2 regions of the Pseudoalteromonas sp. 120-MNA-CIBAN-0494 genome follow, and region 1 is predicted to be linked to the other one. Evidence: predicted binding sites of a transcription regulator. Region 1 holds the regulator's gene; the other holds the start of a gene.
The links. The regulator FliA, encoded in region 1, starts transcription of late flagellar genes. The targets are predictions, from matches to a motif close to CTAAAGNTNNNNNNNNNNNNGCCGATA.

Region 1 (14,310 bases):
TTGCATCTACCTTATTGTTAAATACCTTTGTGTTAGCTGGGCAAATATTGGCTATGCAAACGGGTCTTGGTTTTGCCTCTGTGGTTGACCCCTCTAATGGTTTAAGTGTGCCTGCAGTAGGGCAGTTTTATCTTATTTTAGCGACCTTATTATTTTTTGTATTTAATGGTCACCTAATGATGATTCAAATGGTGATACATAGCTTTGAAGTGCTGCCAATTGATGGTAATTGGTGGTCGGTGGATCATTACTGGGACATAGTAACCTGGGGTGGCTGGATGTTTACCACGGCGCTTGTGCTCTCACTTGCACCGCTTACCGCTATGCTGGTAATTAATATGTCGTTTGGCATTATGACCCGCGCCGCGCCGCAGCTTAATATTTTCTCTATTGGTTTTCCGTTTACTTTAGTTGCAGGGCTTATCATTATTTGGGCGACCTTAGGTAACTTTGTATCGCAGTTTGAGTTTCAGTGGCTAAAAATGGTCGAGTTAATGTGCTCATTAGTGGGCTGCTCGCCTTAGGAGGTTATTGTGTCTGAAGATTCTGGACAAGAAAAAACCGAAGAACCCACATCCAAAAAAGTAGAGGATGCCAAAAAGAAAGGCCAAATAGCGCGATCCAAAGAGTTGGGCACTATGTTTGTGCTTATCTTTTCGGCTATTTCGTTGCTCATGTACGGCCCCGAAATTGGTAAAGGTTTGTATAACGTAATGGGTAGAATGCTTAGCCTTAACCGTAACGAAACCTACGACACCACCAAAATGTTTGCCGTATGGGGCGAAGTGGCCGATGCGCTGATGTTCCCTATGGCAATGTTTGTATTTATTATTGTATTAGCTGCTTTTATTGGTAACACCATGTTAGGTGGCTTTAATTTTAGTTGGCAAGCTGCTGCGCCTAAAGCTAGTAAAATGTCGCCCGCTAAAGGCTTTAAACGTATGTTTGGCCCCCAAGCTGGGGTGGAGCTGTTAAAGTCGCTGTTAAAATTTGGTTTAGTTGCCAGTTTTGCAGTGTTTTTAATTAATACCTTTTTTGATGAAATACTGCACTTAAGTGTAGAAAGCGCCCCAGGTAATATTATTCATGCCTTAGAAATATTGGCTTGGATGTTTTTAGGCTTGTCTTGTACCTTAATTATTATTGCTGCGATTGATGCGCCATTTCAAAGTTATAATCACAATAAACAACTTAAAATGACCCTTCAAGAAGTAAAAGACGAGTATAAAAACTCAGAGGGTGACCCACAAATAAAAGCGCGAATAAGGCAAACCCAGCGGCAAATGTCGCAAAAACGTATGATGCAAGATGTGCCCGATGCCGATGTTATTGTAACTAACCCTACCCATTACTCTGTGGCTTTAAAGTACGACACCGAACGTGCCGGAGCACCTATAGTAGTTGCCAAAGGAATTGATGAAATGGCAATGCAAATTCGTAAAATAGCGATTGGTAATGAAGTGCCTATTTTAGAATCGCCATCGCTTACTCGAGCGCTTTATCATACTGCAGAAGTGGGGGAGCAAATTCCGGATCAGTTATTTACCGCAGTTGCGCAAGTATTAGCTTATGTGTTTCAGCTTAAGCGCTTTAATAAAGGGCGCGGAAAACGCCCCACCAAACTTAATAAAAAACTGCCTATTCCTGACGATTATCAGTATTAATTTAAATAACCTATAACTTGGAATAGTTATTGCAATTTCAAAGTAGTGTCAATTTTTTGAAATTGTAGGGTTATGGGATTTAAAGCGGTATTACAACAATTTAACAAAGATAAAAAAGAGTATGCCAAAGGCGTAGGTACACCATTAATGGTACTTGCTGCGCTGGGTATGGTCATTTTACCTCTTCCTCCGTTCCTGCTTGATATATTATTTTCTTTTAATATTGCCCTTGCTTTGGTGGTGTTACTGGTAACTGTATACACCATGAAACCACTTGAGTTTGGTATGTTTCCGGCTGTGTTACTAATCGCCACTATTATGCGTTTGGCACTTAACGTTGCCAGCACCCGAGTAGTATTACTTGAGGGCCACAATGGTGGTGATGCTGCCGGTAAAGTAATTGAAGCCTTTGGCTCTGTGGTTATTGGTGGTAACTATGCAGTAGGTTTAGTGGTGTTTTTAATCTTGATCATCATAAACTTTGTGGTAATTACTAAAGGTGCTGGGCGTATTTCTGAAGTGTCGGCGCGTTTTACCCTAGACGCTATGCCGGGTAAACAAATGGCAATTGATGCCGACATGAATGCGGGCTTTATTAGCGCCGAGCAAGCCCGAGAGCGCCGCGAAGAAGTAACCCGCGAAGCCGACTTTTATGGTTCTATGGATGGTGCCAGTAAATTTGTAAAAGGCGATGCTATTGCCGGTATTGTTATATTAATTATTAATATTGTTGGTGGCTTATTTGTTGGCATGATCCAACACGATTTAAGCTTTGGCAATGCCATGGAAATTTATACCTTGCTTACCATAGGTGATGGCTTAGTTGCGCAACTCCCTTCATTATTACTCTCTATTGGTACTGCTATTGTTGTAACGCGTCAAAATGAGTCGCACAACATGGGCGATCAATTTAAGAAACAACTCGGTAACGAAAAGTCGTTATTTATTGCTTCAGGCATTTTAATCATTATGGGCTTAGTACCTGGTATGCCACACGTAGCGTTTTTAAGCTTGGGCGCACTATTAGGTTATTTAGCTTACTACACTCAACAAAATAAATTAAAAGCGGCAGCAGTACTTGCAGAGGAAACCGCTAATGGCAGCACAGTAGGTACAGGCATTGCCAATAAGCAAGAGCAAAAAGAGTTAGGCTGGGACGATGTGCAGCAAGTTGATGTAATTGGTTTAGAGGTAGGTTACCGACTTATTCCATTGGTTGATCAATCCCAAGGTGGTGAATTGCTAAACCGCATTAAAGGCGTGCGTAAAAAGCTCTCTCAAGAATTAGGCTTTTTAGTGCCGCCGGTACATATACGCGATAACTTAGAACTAGACCCAAATGCATACCGAATTACCTTAATGGGCGTATCAAGTGGCGAAGGCGAACTAAAACACGGCGACGAATTGGCAATTAATCCGGGGCAAGTATTTGGTCCTATAAAAGGGATTGAAACTAAAGATCCGGCTTTTGGTTTAGATGCGGTGTGGATCAAGCCAGATCAAAAAGATGAAGCGCAATCGCTTGGTTATACCGTGGTTGATTCGGCGACTGTGGTTGCCACTCATATTAGCCAATTACTCACCAATAATGCGGCGTTATTATTAGGCCACGAAGAAGTACAAAATCTATTAGATATGCTAGCAAAAAGTCACCCAAGGTTAGTAGAAGGCTTGGTGCCTGATGTATTGCCATTAACTACCATAGTTAAAGTTTTACAAAATTTATTAAACGAAGGTGTAGCTATTCGCGATATGCGCTCAATAGTACAAACCCTTGTAGAGTATGGCCCGCGTAGCCAAGATCCAGATGTTTTAACCGCTGCGGTACGTATTTCACTGCGTCGATTAATAGTTCAAGATGCAGTGGGCATGTCTTCAGAAATCCCTGTCATAACCTTGGCGCCTGAGTTGGAACAGATGTTGCATCAGTCATTACAAAATGCAGGCGACGAAGGTGCCGGAATAGAGCCAGGACTTGCAGAGCGACTTCAAGTGTCATTAAACGAAGCGCATCAAAATCAAGAAATGGCCGGTGAACCTTCAATACTGTTAACGTCAGGAATGTTACGCACTGTGTTATCTCGTTTTGTTAAGTACACCATTCCAGGATTGCGAGTGATGTCTTATCAAGAGATACCAGACGAAAGGCAGATCAAGATTGTTAGCTCAGTAGGCCAACAATAAGATTTTAAAGGGGTTGAACCATGAAGATTAAACGTTTTTTTGCTAAAGATATGCGCACAGCACTTAAAGAAGTTAAAGATGAGCTAGGTGTTGATGCGGTTATTATGTCTAATAAAAAACTCGCAAACGGCGTAGAAATTGTCGCAGCGGTTGATTATGACAAAGCAGCCCCTAAAGCCGCCGCGCCACAACAAAGTGTGCCGCTGCAGCAGCGTACGGCACATTCTGCCCACTCGCAAAGCATGCATAACTTTGTAAAACCAGAGCCACAGCGTGCTAGACCTGAGCCACAAGCAAAAGTAGCCGACAGCTTACAAGCATTATTAGAGCGCCAGTCGCCGCGTCCACGTTCAGCAGAATTGGCTTCAATGTTTTCGCAATCAGGTATAGATACCTCAGAGCATTATCAAGAGCCGGTCGCTAAACAACGCCCTACAAATATGTTTGCGCGTGAAGAAGCCGCGCAAGCACGCCCACAAACGCAAGCTGACAGCTTAGGTTTTGATGACCTAGACCGTGATTTTGATGAATTAGACACGCCAGTTGCGCAGACACACACGACTAAAAATACCGAAAGTGAAGCAATGAGCACAATGCGTGAAGAAATGAACGCAATTCGCCAGTTATTAGAGCACCAAGTGTCGGGTTTAATGCAGCAAGATATGGCGCGCCGTGACCCAACGCGCGCATGCATGATTGACCGCTTAGTAGGCATGGGAATCGATAAAGAAGTTGCTGAGCAAATGGCTTGTTTTGTACCTGAAGATGTTCCGCGTCAGCAGGGCTGGAAAGCGCTGTTAACTATGGTTGAAGATCAGATGCAAACCACGAATAACGAAATTTTGCGCCAAGGTGGTGTTTACGCATTAGTTGGCCCAACCGGTGTGGGTAAAACCACTACAGTGGCTAAGCTCGCAGCATTAGGTGCACAAAAATATGGTGCTGATAAAGTAGCGCTAATTACTACCGATACTTACAGAATTGGTGCTTACGAGCAGCTTGCAACATATGGCCGTATTATAGGCTGTGGGGTTAAACAAGTTAAAGATGCGAACGAACTGGCTGAAGTGTTATATCATTTACGTAACAAGCGCTTAGTACTTATAGATACCGCAGGTATGAGCCAACGTGATTTACGTTTAACTGAGCAGCTAAATACCTTAATGCGTAATCAGCGTGTGGATATTCGTAATTACTTAGTATTAAGTGCCACTGCGCAAATAAATGTGTTACAAGAAACCGTAAGACACTTTAAAAAAGTACAGTTAAGCGGTTGTATTTTCACTAAACTCGACGAATCATTAAGTTTAGGCGAGATAATTAGTATTGCGATTCAAAATCGCCTGCCAATAGGGTATCTTACTAATGGTCAACGAGTACCTGAAGATATTCGAGTTGCAAATGCAGAAAAACTAGTGAAAAAAGCTGAGCAATTATATTTAAAGAGAACAAAAGTACAACATTCACGACACCAATCAGTGGCGTCGAGCACAGTAGAGATGTATGATTAACACAGTATTAGATCAAGCAAGCGGCCTGCGTAAAATGAGCAAAAATAATAATAACGGCGTTAAGGTTATCGCCGTCACTGGCGGTAAAGGTGGCGTTGGAAAAACAAATGTATCGTTAAATACTGCGATCGCTTTAGGCCAGCAAGGCAATAGAGTGTTAGTGCTTGATGCCGATTTGGGTTTAGCCAATTGTGATGTAATGCTTGGACTACGTGTTGAGCGTAATTTATCGCATGTGTTATCTGGCGAATGTGAGCTTGATGAAATACTAGTAGAAGGCCCCGCTGGGATCAAAATAGTACCAGCGACGTCGGGTTCACAAAGTATGGTTGAGTTGTCGCCTGCAGAACATGCTGGGCTTATTCGTGCTTTTAGCGAACTCAATACTGATTTTGATATATTAGTTGTTGATACCGCTGCCGGTATATCGGATATGGTGCTGAGTTTTTCTCGCGCTGCACAAGATGTTTTGGTTGTGGTATGTGACGAGCCAACTTCAATAACCGATGCCTATGCACTGATCAAAGTATTAAGCCGCGAACATGGCGTGTATAAATTTAAAATTGTTGCCAACATGGTGCGTTCATTACGCGAAGGGCAAGAGTTATTTGCAAAGCTATCAAAGGTTACAGACCGATTTTTAGATATATCAATGGAGCTGGTTGCAACCGTTCCTTATGATGAAAATATGCGCAAAGCAACACGTCGTCAAAAAGTAATTGTTGAACTGTTTCCTAGTTCTCCAGCTGCACTTGCCTTTAAAACATTAGCAACAAGAATAACAAAGTGGCCAATACCGAACCAGCCTTCGGGTCATTTAGAATTTTTCATTGAGAAACTCGTTAACGGCTAACTATGACTACATTGGTGAATAGAGCTATGGGATATGAATCAACACAAAATTTAAATATGATTGTTGAAAAGCATGCTTCATTAGTAAAAAAAGTAGCATGTCATTTAATTGCTCGTTTACCCCCTAGTGTACAACTCGATGATTTAATTCAATCAGGAATGATAGGATTAATAGAGGCGTCAAAAAACTTTGATGCCACTAAAGGCGCTAGTTTTGAAACCTTTGCGGGTATTCGTATTCGGGGCGCTATGCTTGATGAAATGCGCCGTGGAGACTGGGCTCCTCGCTCAGTACATCGTAAAAGCCGCCAGGTTATAGAAGCTATTTCAGCATTAGAAAGCAGCCTGAATCGTGAACCTACAGACAGTGAAGTTGCCCAAAAGCTTGAAATTACACTAGAGCAATATCATCATATTTTAACCGATGTTAATTCCAGTAAAATCTTGGGAATAGAAGATTTAGGTATTGATGAGGATGTTATAACACCTGTTGGGCACGATTTAGCACTAGACAAACCCTTTAATAATGTTAAAAATGAAAGGTTTAATGAATCTTTATTAAGTGCAATTAAATCCCTACCAGAGCGAGATGCAATGGTGCTTTCGTTGTACTATAACGATGAAATGAATTTAAAAGAAATTGGACAGATACTCGATGTAAGTGAGTCGCGTGTAAGTCAGATACATGGTCAGGCGATGATTAAGCTAAAAGCAAAAATCAATGACTGGATAAATTAGAAGTAAGTAAATACAGGTTTAGGCCTCACTGGAGGATGTTTTGGATAAAAACATAAAAATTCTTGTTGTTGATGACTTTTCAACGATGAGACGTATTATTAAAAACCTATTGCGTGATTTAGGGTTTACCAATGTTTTAGAAGCAGATGATGGCTCAACTGCTTTACCTATGTTGCAAAATCAATCATTTGACTTTGTAGTAACAGATTGGAATATGCCGGGCATGCAAGGTATTGACTTGTTAAGAGCAATACGCGCAGATGACAAATTAAAGCATCTTCCGGTTTTAATGGTTACTGCAGAAGCTAAAAAAGAGCAAATTATTGCAGCAGCCCAAGCAGGTGTTAATGGTTATATTGTTAAGCCATTTACTGCGGGTACATTAAAAACTAAATTAGAAAAAGTGTTCGAACGCTTAGGTTAATAAGGGGAGAGGCTTATGTCAGCACCTGCTGCGCCTCAGATTACTTTAGAGCAAGCACGTCAGCTGGTCACTTTTTTAGAAAACGGTGAGCAACATAAAGCTGATCAGTTAATTTTAGAAACTGCTTCTCAAGAACAATCATATTTGTTTGCAGAAGTAGGTAAATTAACGCGCCAGTTGCACGAGTCTTTAAAGGGTTTTGAGCTTGACACCCGCATAACAGATTTAACCACTGATGCAATTCCGGATGCTAAAAAGCGACTTAACTATGTCATAGAAATGACAGAAAATGCCGCCAACAAAACCATGGATGCGGTTGAAGCGAGCCTGCCTTTAGCCCAGCAATTAGCTGATGATATTTCGCATATCAAGCCAACCTGGGATCGGTTAATGAGCCGCGATCTTGAACTTGGTGAATTTAAAACATTGTGTCATAGCATTGATAAATTTATGAACAGCTCGCATCTTAAAACCGATGAGTTGCAAGTATTAATGACTAATGTGTTAATGGCTCAAGATTATCAGGATTTAACCGGGCAAGTAATTCGCCGTGTTATTGAGCTGGTACGCGAAGTTGAAGAAAGTTTAATTCATCTGTTAACTGCGTTTGCAGCACAAGATGAAAACGATAACCAAGAGCAACAAAAAACAGAAAACTCGATTGCCGCACAAGCATTAGCAGGCCCAGAAGGCCCTATTATTGATAAAGAATCGCGTGATGATGTTGTATCTGATCAAGACGAAGTTGATGATCTTTTATCAAGTTTGGGCTTCTAATAGGAGAGTAACTGCATGAGCTTTGAAGTCGATGAAGATATATTACAAGATTTTTTAGTTGAAGCTGGAGAAATCCTTGAGCTTTTATCTGAACAATTAGTTGAACTGGAAAATAACCCAGAAGATACTGAATTATTGAACGCTATTTTTAGAGGCTTTCACACTGTTAAAGGTGGCGCGGGCTTTTTAGCGATGTCAGAGCTGGTAGATGCCTGCCATGGCGCAGAAAACGTGTTTGACTTACTGCGCCAAAAAGTGCGAACGGTTAACTCTGAGCTAATGGATGTTATACTTCAAGCACTTGATACTATTAATGAAATGTTTGCTACGATTAAAAATCGTGAGCAACCAGAGCCTGCCGATCCTCAGTTACTCGAAATATTACATAAATTAGGTTTACCGCCCACAGAAGAAGAGCTTGGTGGTGACACTATTGCGCCAGTAATAACGCAAGATGCTAATTTAGATGATGACCCTTTTGCATTTGATGAGTTGTTTGATGCACCCAGTGCAGCAACAAACGCTACAGCAAACGATGCGCATATTGATGAAATTAGCGAAGATGAATTCGAAAACTTACTTGATGCACTTCATGGCAAAGGTAAAGGCCCTGCAATAAAAGAGTCATTAAGTAATAGCAGCGACTTAAGTGGCGATATTACCGACGATGAATTTGATAGCTTATTAGATGAGCTTCATGGAGTAGGAAGTTTTGGTGCGGTAAATAAAACTCCAAAACCTCAAGCAGCTCAAAGTCCGGCTGCTAGCACTAACGATGATGAAATAAGTGACGATGAGTTTGAAGCTTTACTAGATGAGCTGCATGGCAAGGGAGCGGCGCCAAAATCTAAAGAAAGCGCGTCAACACCTGCACCTGTAAATAAAGTTACGGCTCCTAAAGCAGCTGTAGTTAAAGTCTCACCAGTAGCAGTTGATAAAGTTAAGCAGCCACAAGCGGCTGTTGTAGCAGCAAGTGCTAATACCAATACCGCTGCGCCAGTTGCTAAAAAAGCGCCGCCTGCACAAGCTGAAACAACAGTAAGGGTTGATACTAAACGCCTTGATCAAATTATGAATATGGTGGGCGAGCTTGTATTAGTACGTAATCGTTTAGTGAGTTTAGCCACCAGTTCAGAAAGTGAATCTATGAGTAAAGCAATATCTAACTTAGATGTTGTTACAGCTGATTTGCAAGGCGCGGTAATGAAAACGCGAATGCAGCCAATCAAAAAAGTATTTGGCCGTTTTCCGCGTGTTGTTCGCGACTTAGCACGTACCTTAAATAAAGATATTAATTTATTGCTGGTTGGCGAAGAAACCGATTTAGATAAAAACCTAGTTGAGGCACTGGCCGATCCATTAGTGCATTTAGTACGTAACTCGGTTGATCATGGTATAGAAATGCCAGATGATCGTGAAGCTGCGGGTAAACCGAGAACAGGTACCGTTACGCTTTCTGCTTCGCAGCAGGGGGATCATATTTTGCTTACCATTAAAGATGATGGCGCAGGTATGGATGCTGAAAAACTAAAACAAATAGCAATTAAAAAAGGTGTGCTTGATCAAGAGCAAGCAAGCCGTTTGTCTAACACCGAAGCTTACAACCTGATATTTGCGCCAGGGTTTTCTACCAAAGAAGCAATATCTGATATTTCTGGTCGTGGTGTTGGCATGGATGTGGTTAAAACTAAAATCACCCAGTTAAATGGCTCGGTTAGCATAGAGTCAGAACTAGGTGTGGGCACTATACTTGAAATTAAAGTACCGTTAACTTTGGCTATTTTACCTACCTTAATGGTGGTAGTGAGTGAGCAAACATTTGCACTACCATTAGCAGGGGTAAGTGAAATATTTAACTTGGACCTTACTAAAACGAATGTGGTTGATGGTCAGTTAACTATTATTGTTCGTAAAAAAGCAGTGCCTTTATTTTATTTAGAGCATTGGCTAGTGAAAGGTGCCGATCGTACAAGCCGTAAAGCGCAAGGGCATGTGGTTATTGTGCAAATAGGTACACAACAAGTTGGCTTTGTGGTTGATTCGTTAATTGGTCAAGAAGAAGTGGTTATTAAGCCGTTAGACGCTTTATTACAAGGTACGCCTGGAATGGCAGGTGCCACTATTACTTCGGATGGTGGTATTGCACTTATATTAGATGTACCGAGTATGTTAAAACACTACGCAGGTAAATAATAAAGTAGACGTATACTTTATACGTCTACACAATAAAAATAAGAGAGCAAAATGGCCGTTAAAGTTTTAGTTGTTGATGATTCGAGCTTTTTTCGCCGTCGAGTGAGTGAGATTCTTGAATTAGATAGCGAGATTGAAGTAATTGGCTTTGCCGTAAATGGCCGAGATGCTGTAGAGAAAGCAGCTAGTTTACGTCCTGATATGATCACTATGGATGTAGAAATGCCGGTGTTAGATGGTATAAGTGCTGTAAAAGAAATTATGGCCAGTAACCCGACGCCAATTTTAATGTTTTCTTCGTTAACTCGCTCCGGTGCAACTGCAACTTTAGATGCACTTGATGCTGGTGCTATGGATTTTTTACCGAAAAAATTTGAAGACATTGCTCGCAATAATGAAGATGCCATTAAGCTGCTGCAAAGCAAAGTAAAAGAAATTGGCCGCCAACGTATTAGACGTGTTGCTAGCCCTAGACCCTCTAGTATAAACAAACCTTTATTTACACCTACTTCAGCGCCAAGTGCATTAGCAGCAAGGTTTGCACAAACAAATAAAACAGCAACAACAGTAGCACAACCAGAGCGAAGCTTTAATAATTCGCCAGTAACTAGTCGCAGTGCAATAGTAACAAAGCGCGCGAGTGGCAAGCACTATCAACTAGTTGCAATTGGCACATCAACCGGTGGACCTGTTGCGTTGCAAACTATATTAACTCAGCTTCCTGCTAACTTTCCGCATCCTATATTGTTAATTCAGCATATGCCTGCTGCGTTTACTCCGGCTTTTGCGGCACGCTTAAATAGTTTGTGTAAAATTCAGGTAAAAGAAGCGCAGCAAGGAGATCGACTGCAAGCAGGTGTGGCTTACTTAGCACCGGGTGGCCAGCAAATGATGATTGATGGTCGTGGGGCAAGTAGAACACTACGAGTTTTTGAAGATAACAGCGAGCGCATTAGTTACAAACCAAGCGTTGATGTAACCTTCGCCAGTGCCGCTAAAGCGTATCAAGGTGATGTATTAGCTATAGTATTAACTGGTATGGGCGCAGATGGGCGTGAAGGCGCTCGTATGCTTAAACAATCAGGGGCAACCATTTGGGCACAAGATGAAAAAAGTTGTGTTGTTTATGGTATGCCACAAGCAATTGCTAATGCTGGTTTAGCGAGCGAAAGTTTGCCATTAGATGAAGTAGCAATACGTTTAAAGACAGAGGTGGGCTGTGGATAAGCTTTCCGTACTAGGTTTACTTATTGGCTTAGGCGCCATTGCAATAGGTTACTCGTTAGAGGGCGGTGTGGTATCGGCATTATTTAACGGACCTGCGTTGATCATTGTACTGGGCGGCACATTGGGTGCTGTAATGTTACAAACATCAGCCAGTACTTTTAAAAAGATGCTAGAAATTACGCACTGGGTTTTTGTATCGCCTAAATACAATATTGAAGATGCCATAGAGCAAGTAAAAGGATGGTCACATAAAGCACGTCAAGAAGGTTATTTAGCCCTTGAAAACGAAGCGCTTACCCACCCAGATGCCTATGCTGCAAAAGGGCTTGGATTATTAGTTGATGGTTGCTCAGATCAAAAACTGCGCGATACGTTAGAAATAGATTTACTGTTAGAGCGCGAACGTCTGCTAGAGGCAAGTCGTGTTTATGAAGCTATGGGCGGTTATAGTCCGACCATAGGTATTTTAGGGGCCGTGCTTGGTCTTATTCAGGCAATGTCGTTTATTACAGATCCGCAAAAGCTTGGAGCCGGTGTTGCCACTGCCTTTATAGCAACTATTTATGGCGTGGGTTTAGCTAATTTATTATTTTTACCTATGGCTAATAAGTTAAAGCAACGGGTTGAGCAAAAAATGCTTTATCACGAAATGCTTGCCGAGGGCGTAATTGCAATAAGCCAAGGCGAAAGCCCAGTAAGCATTGAATTAAAGCTTGAAGCCTATCGGGTTGACCGCCCAAATGTCGTGGTTGAGTAGCAGCTATTATGTTACGTCGTCGCTTGCGCAACACCACTACTAAAAGTCAACACACAGAACGTTGGCTGGTGTCTTATGCTGATTATATGACGATTATGTTTGCCTTTTTTGTGGTTTTGTACGCAATAGCAATTAACAAAGAAGAGAAATTTCAAGTGCTGTCCGATTCGATTGGTTATGTATTTGATAAGTCAGCCCGTCAACATTCGCAGCAAGGAACTGGGGTAAATGGCGACGCAATATTGACAGACAGAGTAACCCCAGAGCAAGAAGTGCTCTACGGCGAAAGTATTTTAAAAGAAGAACACGGGCCAAAGCTGCTGGACGGACAAAGCGATACCAGTAATATTGAGCAAAAACACCTTGGCAAACCACTCGATAGTTTGTTGGCTAAGCTGCAATCGTCATTAATAGATGAAATACGCGATGGTGAAGCAAGTTTAGAACTCAGCCAAGATTGGCTGATCATTGAGCTTAGTTCTGGCATGCTATTTTCAAGTGGCAGTAGTGTAGCGCAAGTTCGAGCTAAGCAAGTTGTTAAAATAATTAAAGATATAATTGCTCCGGTAGATAACTATATTAGAGTACGCGGCTATACTGACAACCAAACCATAGGTAATGAAATGTACCGCTCGAATTGGGAGTTGTCGGTGGCGCGTGCAACAGCCGTTTTAGTTGAGCTTGAAAGGCTAGGTATAAATTCAGCGCGAATGGCGATTGAGGGATATGGTCAATATTCTCCTTTTGCCACTAACGATACTAAGCAAGGGCGTGCTGAAAATCGCAAAGTAGTTATTGCCCTATCTAAATATGGGTTGCCACCAACAGCAGAAGTAGTAAGCGTTGAGCCGCAACAAGTAGTCGTTAAACCTGAGCCTGAAGCAGAATTACCCTCTGACGATAATACAATAAAAATAATTCGTTTACCCCATGGCGGTATTCGTATATCGACTCGAAATGAACTGTAATTAGGATGCAATGTGAAGATTTGGACTGTAGCAAATCAAAAAGGTGGAGTAGGGAAAACCACAACCGCGGTTAGCCTTGCAGGTATTTTAGCATCTCAAGGTAAGCGCGTATTATTGATTGATACCGATCCTCATGCCTCATTAACCTATTACTTTGGCATTGATTCTGAGGATTTAGAGGTTAGCGTATACGATATTTTTGTACGCGGAACTAGCATGCAAAGCGAAGAAATACTCCAAGCATTATGTCCATCTAGTATTGAAAACTTAGATATATTACCCGCCACTATGGCTATTGCTACCCTAGATAGAAGTATGGGCAATAAAACCGGCATGGGATTAATATTAAAAAAAGCGCTTGCAAAAATAAGCGAATATTACGACTATGCAATCCTCGATTGCCCCCCAGTACTTGGCGTATTAATGGTTAATGCGCTAGCTGCGAGTGAACGCATTTTAGTGCCGGTACAAACCGAGTTTTTAGCGCTAAAGGGGCTCGACAGAATGATGCGTACTATGCAGTTAATGCAAACATCTCAAGCTAAAAGCTATGAATATACTATAATTGCCACCATGTACGATAAGCGCACGAAAGCCTCGTTAGAGGCATATAAAACACTGCAAAATACTTATACTGATAAAGTGTGGCCGGGCGTTGTTCCGGTAGATACCAAATTTAGAGACGCCAGTTTAGCGCAACAAGTTCCAAGTGAATTTTGTCCACGGTCTCGCGGGGTATATGCCTACAAGGCATTGCTCGATTATTTAATAGAACAAGGTTAATCAATGAGTAAGCAATTATTTGCTAATGAAAAAGTAATGACTCAATATCTAGGCGCGTTATTGTGCGAAGACGAGCCTGTAGATAATCTTGAACCCGTTGCAAAATTACTTGAGCAAGTAACGGATAAAAAAACTGAACACCCAGATTTAGAAGCGCAGAGCACACAAAGTACGCCAGTATTTGAGCAAGTTGTGCCAGAAATTATTAAAAAGCCGATAGCGCAAGAAGTCA
Region 2 (16,978 bases), on a different contig from region 1:
TTTTAGTAACCGGGCCTACAGGCTCTGGTAAAAGTACCACCTTGTACGCAGGTATGAGTCAAATAAACTCTCGCGATCGTAATATTTTAACGGTTGAAGACCCCATTGAATACGAAATACCGGGCATTGGCCAAACGCAAGTAAATACTAAAGTAGGTATGACCTTTGCGCGTGGCTTACGGGCTATTTTACGTCAAGATCCCGATGTAGTGATGGTAGGTGAAATACGTGACCTAGAAACCGCTCAAATAGGTGTGCAAGCATCATTAACCGGTCACTTGGTAATGTCTACGTTGCATACAAATACTGCTTCTGGCGCTATTACTCGTATGGAAGATATGGGAGTGGAGCCATTTTTACTTTCATCGTCGTTACTCGGTGTGTTATCGCAGCGACTAGTACGTACACTGTGTAAAAATTGTAAAAAAGAACATGTAGCCGATGAGCGCGAGTGCCAGTTATTAGGCGTACCGTTTGAAAGTAAACCAACTATACACCGTGCAGTAGGGTGTGAAGCATGTAACTTTAATGGTTATAAAGGCCGTACTGGTATTCATGAGTTATTAGTGGTGGACGAAACCATTCGTGAAATGATCCACAATGGTAAGGGCGAGCAAAGCGTTGAAAAATACATTCGCAAGCTCAGTCCAAGTATTCGTCAAGATGGCTGTAGCCGTGTACTTGCAGGTAAAACAACACTTGAAGAAGTATTGCGTGTTACCCGTGAGGAAGGCTAATAATGGCAGCGTTTGAATACCGTGCCTTAGATGGCCGAGGCAAAGAAAAAAAAGGCATTTTAGAAGCGGATACAGCAAAACAAATTCGCCAAATATTACGCGATCAAAAATTAACGCCGCTCGAAGTTGTACCCGCGGCGCAAAGTGATAAACAGGTTAAAGGCCAAAAAACGTCATTACTTGGCGGTTTGTTTAAACCTACTATATCAACCTCAGATTTGGCGCTTATAACTCGCCAGTTAGCAACACTCATTCAATCGGCTCTGCCAGTTGAGGGTGCGGTAATGGCTGTGGCTGAGCAATGTGAAAAACCACGTTTAAAACGCATGCTGATGTCGGTTCGCTCAAAAGTAGTGGAAGGGTATACCCTTGCCGACGGTATGAGTGAGTTTCCGCATGTGTTTGACGATTTATACCGCGCTATGGTTGCCGCAGGCGAAAAGTCAGGGCATTTAGACCAAGTACTAAACCGGCTTGCCGATTACACCGAACAGCGCCAATATATGCGCAGTCAAATAACGCAAGCTATGGTGTACCCCATTATTTTAGTGGTGTTTGCTATTGCAATTGTGTCGGTTTTATTAGGTACTGTAGTACCTAAAATACTTAAAACGTTTGAGAAAACCAAGCAAGTACTCCCTTGGACCACTGAGTGGGTAATGGCGGGAAGTCATTTTGTACAAAATTATTGGTTTATTAGTTTAATTGTAATAACGGCCCTAGCGATAGGGATTAAGCATGCTTTAAAACAGCCTAAAATTCGTTTTTGGTGGGATGATAAAATATTGCATATGCCCGGTATTGGTAAAGTAGCTAGAGGTATTAATACCGCTCGTTTTGCCCGAACTTTAAGTATTTTATCATCAAGCTCGGTACCGCTACTTGAAGGTATGCGTATTGCGGGTGGAGTGCTGATCAACGAAAAAATTAAAAAAGCTGTTGCCGATGCAGCCGATAGGGTAAGTGAAGGGGCAAGTTTAAGAGCGGCCTTACAGCAAACTAAATTGTTTCCGCCAATGATGCTACATATGATAGCCAGCGGTGAAAAATCTGGCGAGCTGGAGCAAATGTTAGAACGCGCAGCTAATAACCAAGATCGCGAATTTGAAAGTATGGTTAATGTATCGCTAAAACTATTAGAACCCGCAATGATCGCTTTAATGGCGGTTATTGTATTATTTATAGTAATGGCAATTTTACAGCCAATTATGGCAATGAATAAAGCTGTAGGGCTTTAACTTAAAAGTAAATTAATGGTTTAATAAACCATTGTTTAGTGTTTTTAGAATAATGAGGTAATTACGTGAATAAACAATCAGGTTTTTCTTTGCTAGAAGTGATGGTCGTACTGGTTATCATTGGCATGATCATGTCAATTGTGGCACCTAATATTATGGGTCAACAAGAAGAGGCCGCTATCGACAAAGCACACTTAGATATTCAGCAGCTTGAAGATGCAATGAGCCTTTACAAACTTAAAAATAAAAGCTACCCAAGTACCGAGCAAGGCCTAGAAGCATTGGTTAATAAAACCAGCATAGAGCCAATACCAAAACGTTTTCCAGATGGTGGCTTTATTAGTAAATTACCAGAGGATCCGTGGGGCAATACTTATCAGTTAATTAGCCCAGGAGAAATTGGTAAATTTGATATTTTTTCTTTAGGTCCAGATGGCCAAGCAGGCACCGATGACGACATTGGTAACTGGGATGAAGAAAAACAGTAATGGCCATCAATCGCGCAGTGTATTTATATACTAATATCCAGGGCTTACTATGCAAGTAAGCTCTGAGAGATTGCGTGCAAAAAGCCGCGGCTTTAGTTTAATCGAAATTTTAGTGGTATTAGTGATCATCGCTTTTGCCACAAAAATGGTGGTATATAGCTTAGAAGGCGGCGCTGAGGATGAGTTAGATACTCAAGCGCTTAGGCTGCATACCACCATTAATATGGCATCAGAATTTGCTATTTTAAACCAAGTTGAATTGGGTTTTCATATAGACAACAACGTATTTGAGTTTTTAGTTTTTGATGGTGAAAAGTGGGTAAGCTTTGTCAGAGAAGCATTATTTGAGCCGGTTGAATTTGATCCACGCTTTAAACTAGCGCTTAACCTAGACGACTTAGCTTGGGCGCAAGATAACTTACTCGAGCAAGCAAATTGGCGTGAGCTAATGAGCGGAGACGAAGACAGCTTATTGGAGCTTAAAAAGTTTAAAATTCCGCAAGTGCTAATACTATCTTCGGGAGAAGTAAGTGCATTTCAATTAACACTCGAATTAAAAGAGCAAAGCGAGCCGGTTTACTTTATTGAAGGCGAGTTTACTGCGCCAGTGAATTTACGCCGAGAGCCCGAATAATGCGCCAGTATAATAAAGGTTTTACTTTACTTGAAGTGCTAGTGGCATTGAGTATTTGTGCTATGGCAGGTATTGCAGCAATGCAAGCAACCAGTGAGCACATTCATCATCTATCTAGCATAGAAGAGCAAACTTACGCCTCATGGGTTGCCGAAAACATTATGGTAGAGCAGCGTACCAAAGGCGAACAATGGGAAGGGAAAGACGGCGTGCGCGGTAGTGAAGTTATGGCGGGTGTTGAATGGTTTTGGCGCCAAGATATAGGTAAAACCGCAGATAAAGACTTTGTAAAATTAACCATTAATATATTTAGTGATGAAAAATACGAACACTCAATATATGAGCTGGCAACTTATTTAAATAAAGGCAAAAAATAAGTGAAGCAACGCGGATTTACCTTACTTGAAGTGATGGTAGCCTTGGGGATTTTAGGCTTTGTTATTATGGCCACGCACCAAATACTAGATACCACTACCCGCGCCAAAGAGGCTTCGGATGATAAAATAGCCGAGCTAAATGGTTTGCAAACCACCTTTAGGTTAATGGATCAAGATTTTAGTCAAATGACCAAACGTGCTGTACGCAATGAAGCAGGCGATGTGCAAGAGCAGTATTTGCTAGCCGGACGCTATGTTTTAGATAGCCAATATGATGGCATTGGCTTTGTGCGCGACGGCTGGATAAATCCAATTAATTTATTACCACGCTCAGAATTACAAGCTGTGGGTTATCGCGTAATAAACGACAACTTGGAGCGAGTGTACCGGGTATATGTTGATCAGCTTGACAATATGGAGCCGCGTGTACAGGTTGTTTTAAAAAACATTGAAGAGCTAAAGTTTGAATTTTTAGACGATAAAAACGAATGGCAAGCTAAGTGGCAAATTAAAGCGCTCCCCAAAGCGGTCGCTGTTACGCTGCAACAAATAGAGGCAGAGCCAATTAGGCGAGTATTTTTAGTGCCAGGACAAGGTAAAGAAATTCTACCATCGAGCCCATCAACTGATGATGCACTGGCCGATGAAGGTAACCCGCAAGAAGGTGGGCAGTAATGGGGCTGCGTTCTTCTCGTGGAGCCGCACTTGTTATTGTGCTGTTTATTGTTGCATTAGCGGCCATTTTAGCCGTAGAAATGAGTGCTAACTTAATGGTGCAAGTGCAAAAAAGTACTAACTTACAGGGTCATCAACAAGCTAAGTGGTATGCCTATGGTGCAGAAGAGCTTGCCATAAAAGCGCTGATTAAAAGCAAAAGAGACGATCCTGACAAAACCACATTAGATCAAATATGGGCGCAGCAAGGCGATATACCTTACCCAGTTGATAACGGCACACTAAGCGGAAAAATAACGGATTTACAAGCATGTTTAAACTTAAATGCTATAGCCGTAGAACCAGATTTAAATAGTGCTAGCAAAACCAATCCAGCGCACAAGGCCTTGTTCGCATTACTTGAAAATATTGAAGATTTACCGGCACAAGAGTCAGAGGAAACCATGGCTGACAGTGTGTTTGATTGGCTAGACGAAAACAGCATTACATACCGTTCAGGAGCAGAAGAAGGGGAATACTTGTCGCGTCAATTTCCGTACATGACCGCCAATAGCTTATTTGCATCAACCTCAGAGCTGCGTTTGGTTAAAGGTTTTAACCCATTAGTAATGGAAAAAGTGCTGCCTTATGTTTGTGTAATACCTGGTAGCACTTTATTGTCTATTAATGTGAATACCTTAGCAGCAGAGCAAGCACTCATTTTAAGTACCCTTATAGATGAGCTAAGTGTATCGGGTGCTGAAGCTGTGATTGCTGCTCGCCCAGATGCAGGCTTTGAAAGTAAAGCTGCCTTTTTTGAACAAGTTCAGCAGCAAGGCGGGCAAAACGTCAAAACGGTAGAAAAATTGTTTAGTATTAATAGCGAATATTTTAAATTACAAACGCAGGCAAACTTTGTTGATCTGCGTTTTTCGATGACCACATTACTGCACGCCAAAGACGGCGACGTAACGATACTGGCGCGAAAATTTGGAGGCGTACAGTGACAGAAATACTGTTGATCCGCACGGGTCAAACCGAACAAGAGTTACTTAATTGGTTAATATACTCACCACAAGAACAACAAATAATAGCCAGTGGTGAGCTAGTTAATGCCAGTTATTTAAACGAACTGAGCGAAAAATCGCTAGGGCGCGAAGTCGTTGTATTATTGCCTTGTGACCAAGTGCAATTAAAAACGGTAATGCTACCGACTAAATGGAATCGTAAGTTAGAGCAAGCTTTGCCTTATATGCTCGAAGAAGATATAGCGTGCGATATAGATGAGCTATTTATTGCTGTAGGTGAGCCAGTGATGATTGGCGAGCAGCATGCTGTTCGTGTTGCTATGACCGACCGCGAATGGTTTGAGGCGTGGCTAGCGCTATTTGCAGAGCATAATTTATCGGTATATAAAATATTACCCGATGCTTTGTTATTACCCCCAGCAGATGAGGACACAGTAACGGCAATAGCACTTAATAATCAGTGGTTATTTAAACAAGGCCCATGGCGTATAAGTGCAGTAGAGACGAGCTGGTTAAATGGTTACTTAACAGCAATGGGTAATCCAGATGTAAAGCATTTTAGTCCGGCGACTCAGTTTCCTGAAACGGTAAACTTACAGGCTCAAACCAGTGATTACGACCTACCGCTGGCCTTATTTGCTAAGCAACTAGAGCATACTAAGTTTAATCTTCGCCAAGGTATGTATCAGCTTAAAAAGAAAAGCACCTTATGGTGGGGGTACTGGAAAAGTGCTGCCATTATTACCAGCGTTGCCTTAGTAGCGAGTATTACGATTAAAGCTATAGAGTTGCATCAGCTAAATACCCAGTTAGAACTTGCTAAAGCACAGGTAATTGAGCGCTACCAAAAGGCATTTCCGGGAACTAAGGTTCGCCCACACCTTATTAAAAACCAAATTAAAGGTGCACTGGCAAAAATACAAGATACCAGCGACGCTGGATTTTTAGAGTTAACCACAGAATTAGTGGGGGTGTTTTCGCAGGTAAGTAATTTTACCCCTGAAACACTGCGTTATGACAAAAAACGTAATGAATTACGTATGAGAGCACGCGCAAAAGACTTTCAAACCTTTGGTAAAGTTAAAGCCATACTTGAACAGCAAGGGTTAACGGTTGATCAAGGCTCGTTAAGTAACGATGGTGACTTTGTGGTTGGCGAAATTAAACTGCGAGGTGCAGTATGAAGCAGCAGTTAATTAAACATTGGCGCTCACTAAAAGAGCAAGAGCAGCAGTTAATAATCGTTGCGAGTGGTATTTTTATTGTGTTTATTTTAGTGATGGGCATTTTTAGACCCTTAAATAATGCAATAGCAAGTGCTGAGCAATCGCAATTAAAACAGCAAGAGCTACTAGTGTGGGTTGACGAAAGTATTGTAAAGCTCAAGGCCGCTGGTAATACACAAGTGGTTAATAGTCAAAACATTAGCCAAATAGTTAACGCCACCCGCGGACGCTATAAAATAAATATTAGTAAAATGCAGCCAAGTAATAACTCGCTACGTTTAACGCTCGACTCAGTAGAGTTTAATCAATTAATACTGTGGCTTGATGAACTGGTCAATCAACATGGTCTACGGGTCGAAAATTTAGATTTGAGCCGTGACGATGAGTCGGGCTATGTACGTGTTAGCCGTTTGCTATTAGAGAAGTAATGAATGAAAAAAATAATAACCTTATCCATTGTATTTTTACTTAGTTTTATTGTGTTTTGTATTATTAAGTTACCTGCAGCGGTGGCCATTGACCTAGCAAAACCTTATTTTCCTAAGCAACTTGAAGTAGGGCAAAGTGTTGGCACTATTTGGCAAGGGCAAATGATGCAAGTGCGCTACCAAGGTGAGCAATTAAATAATGTGCGTTGGGATGTTGCAGGGTGGGCATTATTTACCGGTAAGTTAAATGCCAATGTAAAATTTGGTGACCCACGTGAGCACAGTGATATATCGGGTTATGCAGATGTGAGCTTTGGTTTATTTAATAAGCAAGTGAAAGTAACCAATGGATTAGTGCGCTCAACAGTTGAAAGAGCGATGCAACGCATACAACTTCCGTTACCTGTAACCGCTAAAGGTCGTGTGATCTTGGAATTGGCAGAGTATACATCGGGCGCACCTTATTGTGAGTCACTGCAAGGCGAGATAGCGAGCCCTAATATTGACGTACAAGGTTTGAACGGTTGGTTTAATATAGGCCCGCTTGGTGGTAACCTAAGCTGTAAATCGGGCGACATAGCCATACTTATCGACCCAGATAACACCTTAGGGCTTGAAGCTGATGCAACCCTAAAAGCTAATTTTGACTTTAAAGTATCAGGCTATGTAAAGCCCGATGCCACGTTGCCAAAAGATGTACATGATGCGGTTAAGTTTTTAGGTCGTCCAGATAATCAAGGCCGTTACCCGCTCAACTTTTAATGTTTAATATAAAGAGTTTTAATGCAATTACCCCAATTTACTGAGCAGCACGCTAAGCAGCTCAGCACATTTTTAGACACCCAGTCTCAAGCGATGACGCTAACGCAAAGCCAAGGTTATTTATTTGGCGTAATTTGCTCTCCTGAGCCTCTAGACGTACATGAGTGGATGGCAGCAATTTTGCCTAATACAGCTAATAATGTAGATGAAGAAATGCTATTTTTATTTATGGCGTTATACCATCAAATTAGTGAGCAAGTATTTGAAGTAGGCTATAAATTACCAGCACAATATAATTACGAATTTTGCAGTAATTGGAGCGCAGGTTTTGTAACGGCAACAACGTCATATACTCAAAAGTTATTAAGTTCAACCGCGTTAGAGGCAGAATATAAACAAGCCCTCGAAAGTGCTCAAGCCACATTAAGCTTTTTTGCACTTGATGGGCAAACCATTAGCCAAATAGCGTTACAAAACAGTATTGATGAGCAGTTACTTTGCCAGCAGCAATATGAGCTAATGGGCGACTTTGCGCTAGGCTTTGCAGAGCTAGTGGAAATAGTCGCACTTAATAGTGGCTTGTATACAGATGAAGGATGGGAAGAGTAGTTTAGGCGCAGTAATGAGTTGAGCTTAAAATATAGCCGTGAAATAAATTTAAGCGCCTAGCTCTAATATAATATCAGTGCAGCCTTGCTTGCACTTAATCAGCCCTTTGCCCGGCTCGCTGGTGGCTAAGTCGAGTGTTAAAACCCCATTACATTGTTCGCACTTTAGCGTTTTACCTTGCGTGAGTTTTTTAAGCATATTACGTTGCTGGTGAAATGAGTCGCTGGCCTTTTTATTTAATCCAGAAAAGTCCATTATTTACCTCGCATGTGTTCTAGTGAGCCGGATACTATTTTACATACAGTGTTTAAGCGCTCATCATAAAAATATAGGTTTAAGTCGCGCTCACGGCAGTAGCGTAAGTGAAATAATCTTATTGAGTCATCGGTAGTAAATGTTTTTTCGGTGTACTCACGCTCAGATTCAGACAGTGTTAACTGCGCACTAATTTCGTTTTTAGCCATACTGGCAGTAGGGCTGCGATTCACTTTGCTCGCATCACTTAAAAAGTCAATACCATCGTTAAATAACCGCTCACGAGGTTCTTTCACCAAAGGGTGATCGACTGTGAAAAAGGCGAGGACTACTATTACCAAAATAATAAATTTTTTCATAGTTGGGTAAACTTTGATCCAAATAACATAAAATGATGCTGCAGTGTAATAAAATGCATTTGAAAAGCAAGTAACTAAAGTGAATAAATTATTAGCGATCTATGCCAGTAATTTTAGCCAATATTGTTATAATAGCTAACAGCAGTTAGATATTTCTGAAATATCTGAAAGTATTCAAGTCTTGTTATAAATATTATACGTAATAAGTACGTTATTACACTATAAGGTAAACCTTGAATATAGCTGAATTTTTATTTCCAAGCGGTGTTGAGGAACTTCGATGGACAAACAAATTAAAGTAAAAAATATACCAGTTGAAGTAAAGATTCAAAAGCCGGATCTTAGCGGGCAACAGGATCGGTTTAATCCACGTAATCGTATTTACGTGCGTGCTGTTAATGGCTTGCACCAACTTCTTAGGCAGCGAATTGGCTTTTTAGGTCTGTTGGCATTTATGCTGCTACCTTGGATAAATTTTAATGGTGAGCAAGCCGTTTTATTTGATTTAATAGGTCAAAAATACAACATTTTTGGTTTAACCCTGTGGCCGCAAGACTTTACCATACTCGCCTTTATTTTTATGTTGGCCGCGTTTGCTTTGTTTTTGGTCACTACATTTTATGGACGAGTGTGGTGTGGTTATACCTGCCCACAAACGGTGTGGACTTTTACCTTTATTTGGTTTGAAGAAAAGTTTGAAGGTACGGCAAACCAACGTAAAAAGCTCGACCAACGAGCAATGGACTTTGATAAGTTTTGGCGCAAAACCGCTAAGCACACCAGTTGGATTTTGTTTTCTTTATATACAGCAATTACATTTGTTGGTTACTTTACCCCTATTCGTGAGCTACTCCCTGACTTTGTTACCTTTAATGCCGGTAGCTATGCCTTAATGAGTATTATCTTTTTTGCTGCTTGTACATACGGTAATGCTGGGTGGATGCGCGAAATTATGTGTTTACATATTTGCCCATACTCACGTTTTCAGTCAGCCATGTTTGATAAAGATACCTATACAGTATCGTATGATGAAAAACGCGGTGAAAGCCGTGGCCCACGCTCGCGCAAAGTGGCACACCAAGATTTAGAAATAGGCGACTGTATTGACTGTAATTTATGCGTGCAAGTATGCCCAACCGGTATAGACATACGTAATGGCTTACAAGCAGAGTGTATTAACTGTGGCGCTTGTATTGATGCATGTGATGGGGTGATGGATAAAATGAATTATCCACGCGGACTTATTTCTTATACCACTGAGCGAAACTTAGAAACGCCAGAGAATAAAACCAACCCACTGCGGGCAAAAATTATTGGTTATATAGTGATCCTGGTTATTTTAACCAGTGCCTTGGTTGCCAATATTGCGCTGCGTAAAACGATGGAATTTGATATTATTCGCGATCGTAATCAGTTATATAGGGTTAATTTTGAAGGGTTGGTAGAAAACACCTACACCTTAAAAGTGATCAACAAAGCGCAGTATGAGCAAACCTTTACAATTAAAGTGCAAGGGCTCGATAACTTTAAGTACATAGGTAAACAAACGTTTAGGGTTAACGCAGGGCAATCGCACAATGTGCCTTTATCACTGGTTATGGATCCGTATGACTTAAAAGCGCCAATGACAGAATTTAACTTTGTGCTATCGCCGGTAGGCGAGCCCGACAATCAAATATCACAGTCGAGTAACTTTTTTAAAGCGCGGTAAAGTTTAACAAAAAGCGGGGTGTTCCCCGCTTTTATTTTATATAAGAAGTGTATGAGTAAATTTAGCTTTATTGATTTAACACCAGATCTAATTCTTGATGCCATAGAAAGTGTTGGTATTTATGTTGAGTCTGGTTTATTGGCATTAAATAGTTACGAAAATAGAGTGTATCAATTTGTAGCAGAAGGCGGAAAACGCTACGTTGTTAAGTTTTATCGTCCAGAGCGTTGGAGCGAGGAGCAAATACAAGAAGAGCATTACTTTGCCTTTGAGTTAGCAGAGGCCGAAGTACCGGTTGTTGCGCCAATGGAATATAACGGGCAAAGCTTATTTGAACACCAAGGCTATTTATTTACTTTATTTCCAAGTGTTGGCGGGCGTTTATTTGAAGTCGATAACTTAGATCAACTTGATGTACTAGGGCGCTTAATTGGCAGAATGCACCAAGTTGCTAAAACAAAACCATTTACACAAAGGCCCACCCTAACCTGCGAAGAGTACTTACATACAGCAAAAGTTCATCTGCAAAAAAGTAACTTAGTACCTATGGGATTAGAAACTGCTTTTTATACCATTTTAGATTTGGTTATTAAGCAGGCGCAAGCACAGTATACCAATGTAAAAACGATACGTTTGCATGGGGATTGCCATGCTGGCAATATATTATGGGCAGGCGATGCGTTAATGTTTGTTGATTTAGATGATAGTCGCCAGGGGCCACCCATTCAGGATCTATGGATGATGCTAAGTGGCGATCGACAAACGCAGCTGTTACAGTTAGATACCTTAGTAACCGCCTATGAAGAATTTTGTGATTTTGATCACTCACAGCTTAAGTTGATCGAACCACTTCGGGCTATGCGTATCATCCATTACATGGGGTGGGTTGCAAAACGATGGAGCGATCCGGCTTTTGTGCGGAACTTTTCATGGTTTGCCGATGACAAATACTGGGAGCAACAAATTTTAGCACTTAAAGAGCAGCTTGCCGCATTGCAAGAAGCACCGTTAAAATTATTGCCATAACATTTTATTCAAAAATATGTACAACGAGAGACTAATGCTTAAAAAATTAAAACTGAGCCTACTACTTCTTTGTCTACCTTTTGCAGCACTTGCAGCAAACTTTGAAGTAGGTAATCAATATACAGTTATCGATATCGAAAAAAGTACTACACCACAAGTTACCGAATACTTTTCGTTTTATTGCCCGCATTGTTTCAAGTTTGAACCGGTTGCACACGCAATTGAAGAAAACCTACCTACAGGTGCGGTGTTTATAAAAAATCACGTTAACTTTTTAGGCGGCGTATCACCACAAGCACAAAGTAACTTGAGCCTAGCTTATTTAGTTGCTAAAAAGCACGGACAAGTAGATACGATTACAGACAAGATTTTTAAAAGTATTCATGTTCAGCGCGCACCACTGACTGAAATTAAAGATCTAAAAAAATTATTAGATATAAATGGCATTAGTAGCGATACATTTGATCAAGATATTGCCAGTATGCCAATTATTGCAGCTGAACAAGCAATGCAAGATAAACAAAATAAATACTCAAAATTAGGTGCGTTAACAGGCGTTCCTACTTTTATTGTAAACGACAAATATAAAATCAATCTAAATACCATCAAGAGCCAAGAAGAGCTTGATGAGTTAGTTTCATTTTTACTCGCACTATAAAATATTGGAGCCATATAATAATGATAAAATTAGTTAAAGCAGGTTTGCTTGCTGTATTACTACCTTTTGCTGCAACAAGTTTTGCAGCAACCTTTGAGGAAGGTGTGCATTATGAGGTTGTGTCTGAGCGCGCAACTAAAAAACCAGAAGTGAAAGAGTTTTTCTCATTTTACTGTCCTGCATGTAATAACATGGAGCCACTGGTAGCCGAAATTAAACCAATGCTTGATAAAGGCGTAAAGTTTAAAAAGAGCCACGTTGATTTTGTTGGTGTACGCGATACCGAGCATCAACAAATGATTAGCCAAGCGTTAGCAACGGCTGAAGTGTTACCACAAAAAGATAAAATTATTGCGGCTATCTTTAGCCACATTCATACCAAGCGCGCAAATTTTAATGAGCTAGCCGACGTAAAAGATGTGTTTGTAGCCCAAGGCGTTGATGGCGATAAGTTCGATAAGTTATTTAAAAGCTTTTCGGTACGTACATTAAGCTCAAAAATGAAGCGCGACCAAGACTACTTTAAAGAGAAAGGTGCATTGCGTGGCGTGCCTACTTTTATCGTAAATGGTAAGTACAAACTACTTCTAGGCCGCGAATCGGGTATTAGCGAACCAGCAGATATCACTAAATTAATTAACTACTTGGCAAGCAAGTAAAGTTAATCCCATAAAAAAAGCTCCTAAGGAGCTTTTTTTATGGGTAATTTTTAGCTGGTAATTTTAAATATTCTTTTTTTGTAAAAATACACCCGACTCAATATGGTGCGTATAAGGGAATTGATCAAAAATCGCAAAGCGTTTAACTTCATGGGTGCGGGTTAAGTGATCAAGGTCGCGCTCTAGTGTCTCTGGGTTACACGAAATATAAATAATACTTTCGTAATTTGCTACTAAGTCACACGTTAGAGTATCCATACCGGCACGTGGCGGATCAACTAAAATGGTTTGACAATTGTAGCTGTTTAAATCTATACCTTCTAAGCGAGAAAAACTACGCTCGCCATTCATGGCTTGAGTAAACTCTTCGCTCGACATGCGAATAATATCTAAATTGGCAACTTTGTTTTGCGCTATATTGTACTGCGCTGAGTGTACCGACGACTTTGATATTTCGGTTGCCAGCACTTTATTAAACGAACCCGCTAACGCGATAGAAAAGTTACCGTTGCCACAATAAAGTTCAAGTAAATCATTTTTAAGTGGCTTACATAAGTCTTGCGCCCACTCTAGCATTTTAATATTTACTTTGGCATTTGGCTGGGTAAAGCTGTTTTCTACCTGCTGATATATTAGTTCTTGGCCATTCACGTTTAAGCGTTCGGTAACGTAGTCATCACCAAGCATTTCTTTTTGTTTGCGGGCACGGCCAATAAAGTCAATTTTATACTTATTGCTTAACTTTTCTTTAAGCGCGTTAATTTCACTCAGCCAATGCTCATCAAGTGGCTTGTGATATAACAGACTCACTAAAATCTCACCGCTTAGCGTAGATAAGTAATCAATCTGAAATAGTTTACGACGCAAAATTTCACACGACTTTAAATTATCAATCATTACTTGCATCACTTCACCTACCAAAGGAGCGGCAGGGTCAAAGCTATCAACGCGAATTTTGTCTTTAGTTTGTTGATCAAACATTATATGAAACAGATCGTCACCATCGTGCCATACTCTAAACTCAGCGCGTTGGCGGTAGTTAATCGGCTCTGAGCTAAATACCTCAAGTTTATCCACACCAAAACGTTGAAATTGGGCAGCAATACGCTGTTCTTTTTCGCTTAACTGCGCATCGTACTGTGTGGTGTCTATTTTAATAACTGCCATTAACGCTATAACCTTATCTTTGAGAGCTGTTTATCGGCGCTATTGTAGGGAGCGAGATGTATTTGTCTAGTTTTGATGAAATATATATTGGTTTTTTTTTGAGCATCTAGCTACAGAAATAACTTACAGTGCCGATAAGTAAGGCAAGCATAGATAGGAGTCGGATCATGAAAATCGGTAACTTTGGCTTTGTTCCAAACCACAATATTAATAAATACGGTAATAAAGGGGCTTTACAGCAACCTACAATACAGTCGCCTCAAGATAACTATCAGCAGCGCGGTAAAGAACTTGCTGCCAAAGTGCTCGGTGACAAAATGGCTCAAGCTCTTGGCTTACCGATAAGCGAGCCGAAAAAAGATAAACCGCTTTTTGATTTTGATGAAATCGTTAAAAACGTTTTAGACTTCGTTACCAGTGCAGTACGTAAAGCAAAAGCCAATGGTGCCGACGATGAAAAACTCAAAGGTATGTTAGGTGATGCTCGAAAAGGTGTGCAAATAGGGATTGATGACGCGGTTGATGAATTAAAAGGCAATGGCGTGTTTAACGACGATATCGCACAGGGTATTAATAAATCTAAAGAAGGCATATTTAATGGCCTGGACAAATTTGAAGACGATTTATTTAATCCTAAACCCGCCAGTGTCTCTGTTAGCCAAGCTAAGTATGCAAGTTTAAGTAACAAAGCAGAATATAAATTTACTACCGCCGAAGGAGACGAAGTGAGTATTAGTTTTGCTGATGCTTATGAGTCACAATCAGCCAGTCGTTATCAGCAAAATGGGAATAGTGAATCTTTTGTAAGTGAGTCGTCGCAGTCTCGTGAGTTGTCATTTTCTATGTCGGTTAATGGCGATTTAAATGAGAATGAACAAAAGGCGATTAATGAGCTAATGGCTGACTTACAAAGTGTAAGTAGCACCTTTTTCAGTGGTGACTTAGATAAAGCATTTGAAGAGGCGCAAGCACTAAGCTTAGGCAACGAACAGCTGGTGGCTTTTTCAATGGATTTACGACAAACCAAAACAGTCGCTACAGTTAAAGGTTACGAAGAGTACAAGCCAGTTCCTGAAAAAGCAGTAGCTGATAAATTAGCGCCGTTTAACGACGACTTAAAAGCTGTGTTTAATAAAGCCACAGAGCTGGGCATACAAAACCAGTTATCGGGTATTGTGCAGTGGTTAAATCAAGATCAAGCAGAAATAGATAAATTGGTAGATTACACCAAAGCTATGTTCGAAAACCTTAATCAATTAAATGCAGCAACGGACGAGCTAGCCAATCAACAATAGTTGTACTACTAAACTACTTTCTTTTATAAAAATCACATGGCAAACTGCCGTTCTTAACTTAGAGTAAGGACAGTAGTTTGTCAGCGCACATAATGGTTTTTGATTCAGGTATTGGTGGTACTACGGTACTTGAACATATTCAGCAAAGTATTCCAGATGCGCAATACAGCTATTTTATGGATAATGCGCTATTGCCATACGGCGCTCAGTCACAGCAAACGATTATTAACCGCTTATGCGCACTCATTCACTTTATTAACCAGCAAGCGCTTAATGTAGATTTAATTGTTATTGCATGTAACACCGCCTCTACTTCTGCGCTTGGGGCAGTGCGCCAAATTACTACTATTCCTATAGTGGGGGTGGTACCGGCGATAAAACCTGCTGCGCAACTTACACAATCTAAACATATCGGCCTACTGGCAACTCCAGCAACTATATCAAGTCCCTATACGCGCACACTCATACAAGAACATACCAACAATATAGCAGTTAGCTTATATAGTAGCGTTGAACTAGTTACTTTAGCCGAGCGTCTGTTTTTCGAACAAAGTTTAGATACAACTAAACTGCACCAAGAACTCGATCGTTTAAACATAGATCAGTCTATAGATGTATTAGTATTAGGCTGTACGCATTTTCCTATTTTGGCAGAGCCGATTAGTCAGTACTTTAATAGGAAAGTGCAGCTACTTGATTCAGGTGCAGCGATTGCTAAGCGAGTTCATTACTTAATTAGCCAGCTTAATTTAACGAATAACAATATTGCAGATACAAAAAAGCCGCTGCAATATTATGCAACGGCTAGTGTGAGTAGTAAGTTAGCTGTAAAGCTAGTTACACTGATTGATCCGGCTCAGAACGAAGAGCGTTAGAATCATCTTCTTGTTTTTGTTTTGCTTCACGTACCTTTAAGGTACGTTGTTGGAACTCGCTATCGTTTAACTGCGCTATTGCATTGTCGGCATCAGCTTGCGCCATTTCAACAAAACCAAAGCCACGACGCTTACCTGTATTTTTGTCCTTTAATAAGCGAACGTTGAACACTTTGCCTTGCTCTTCAAATAAAGCACGTACCACACCTTCGTTTGCACGATAAGGAAGGTTACCAACATAAAGCGTTTTGGTTTTTACTTCGGCTTCTACTACACCGTCAGACGACATCGCAGCAATAACAATACCACCAATGAGCAAACCAACAGCAAATAGTAGTGCAGGGTCTAACTCTAGGCTTTCAAGTGCGAACTTAACTATAACAAAACCAACAACAGCAAGAATAACTGAGAGGATAAAAGATTTTTGATCGGGTAATTTCATTTTGATCTACCAATAAACAGGAAATAAACATTAATTTAACATTGTGAACTTGCTATCTTAACGCCTTAATTCAACATAGCAATAAAATTTATAGTAAATAATATAAAACAGGGTGAAAAAGCATCGTTTTATACATGTTTTTATCATGTTTCACTTGCTATCGATTACATTTTGTTCGAACAGTAAAAAGATCTAAAAAAAGGCTTGATCTGTTTTCGGATCTCCCTATAATGCGACCCCACTGAGAAGGGAAACGCCGAAGCATAGCAAGGCAGCAACTACTTAGAGAGTTAAATAAAACTTCGGTTTTAAATCTTCCAAAAAGAAAGTTTAAAACAAAGTGTTGACTC

Region 2: the regulator FliA is predicted to act here: its motif matches at 14,127-14,153, upstream of AAEY55_RS06710 (DUF5610 domain-containing protein).

The regions. Positions count from the first base shown of each region.
Region 1 is NZ_JBEOOE010000004.1:53,486-67,795, reverse strand. Features, by position in the region: gene fliR (flagellar biosynthetic protein FliR) at 1-524, shown strand, start outside; gene flhB (flagellar biosynthesis protein FlhB) at 534-1,664, shown strand; gene flhA (flagellar biosynthesis protein FlhA) at 1,737-3,848, shown strand; gene flhF (flagellar biosynthesis protein FlhF) at 3,869-5,359, shown strand; gene AAEY55_RS04700 (MinD/ParA family protein) at 5,352-6,212, shown strand; gene AAEY55_RS04695 (RNA polymerase sigma factor FliA) at 6,239-6,949, shown strand; gene cheY (chemotaxis response regulator CheY) at 6,990-7,373, shown strand; gene AAEY55_RS04685 (protein phosphatase CheZ) at 7,389-8,150, shown strand; gene AAEY55_RS04680 (chemotaxis protein CheA) at 8,166-10,343, shown strand; gene AAEY55_RS04675 (chemotaxis response regulator protein-glutamate methylesterase) at 10,395-11,570, shown strand; gene AAEY55_RS04670 (flagellar motor protein) at 11,563-12,327, shown strand; gene AAEY55_RS04665 (flagellar motor protein MotB) at 12,336-13,295, shown strand; gene AAEY55_RS04660 (ParA family protein) at 13,308-14,078, shown strand; gene AAEY55_RS04655 (CheW domain-containing protein) at 14,082-14,310, shown strand, end outside.
Region 2 is NZ_JBEOOE010000006.1:122,642-139,619, forward strand. Features, by position in the region: gene gspE (type II secretion system ATPase GspE) at 1-737, shown strand, start outside; gene gspF (type II secretion system inner membrane protein GspF) at 740-1,975, shown strand; gene gspG (type II secretion system major pseudopilin GspG) at 2,041-2,463, shown strand; gene gspH (type II secretion system minor pseudopilin GspH) at 2,513-3,097, shown strand; gene gspI (type II secretion system minor pseudopilin GspI) at 3,097-3,474, shown strand; gene gspJ (type II secretion system minor pseudopilin GspJ) at 3,475-4,149, shown strand; gene gspK (type II secretion system minor pseudopilin GspK) at 4,149-5,135, shown strand; gene gspL (type II secretion system protein GspL) at 5,132-6,340, shown strand; gene AAEY55_RS06660 (type II secretion system protein M) at 6,337-6,810, shown strand; gene AAEY55_RS06665 (type II secretion system protein N) at 6,814-7,572, shown strand; gene AAEY55_RS06670 (UPF0149 family protein) at 7,594-8,181, shown strand; gene AAEY55_RS06675 (hypothetical protein) at 8,230-8,436, opposite strand; gene AAEY55_RS06680 (hypothetical protein) at 8,436-8,795, opposite strand; gene ccoG (cytochrome c oxidase accessory protein CcoG) at 9,076-10,506, shown strand; gene AAEY55_RS06690 (serine/threonine protein kinase) at 10,558-11,532, shown strand; gene AAEY55_RS06695 (thiol:disulfide interchange protein DsbA/DsbL) at 11,567-12,190, shown strand; gene AAEY55_RS06700 (thiol:disulfide interchange protein DsbA/DsbL) at 12,211-12,849, shown strand; gene trmA (tRNA (uridine(54)-C5)-methyltransferase TrmA) at 12,913-14,016, opposite strand; gene AAEY55_RS06710 (DUF5610 domain-containing protein) at 14,184-15,311, shown strand; gene murI (glutamate racemase) at 15,389-16,186, shown strand; gene AAEY55_RS06720 (RNA-binding protein) at 16,149-16,628, opposite strand.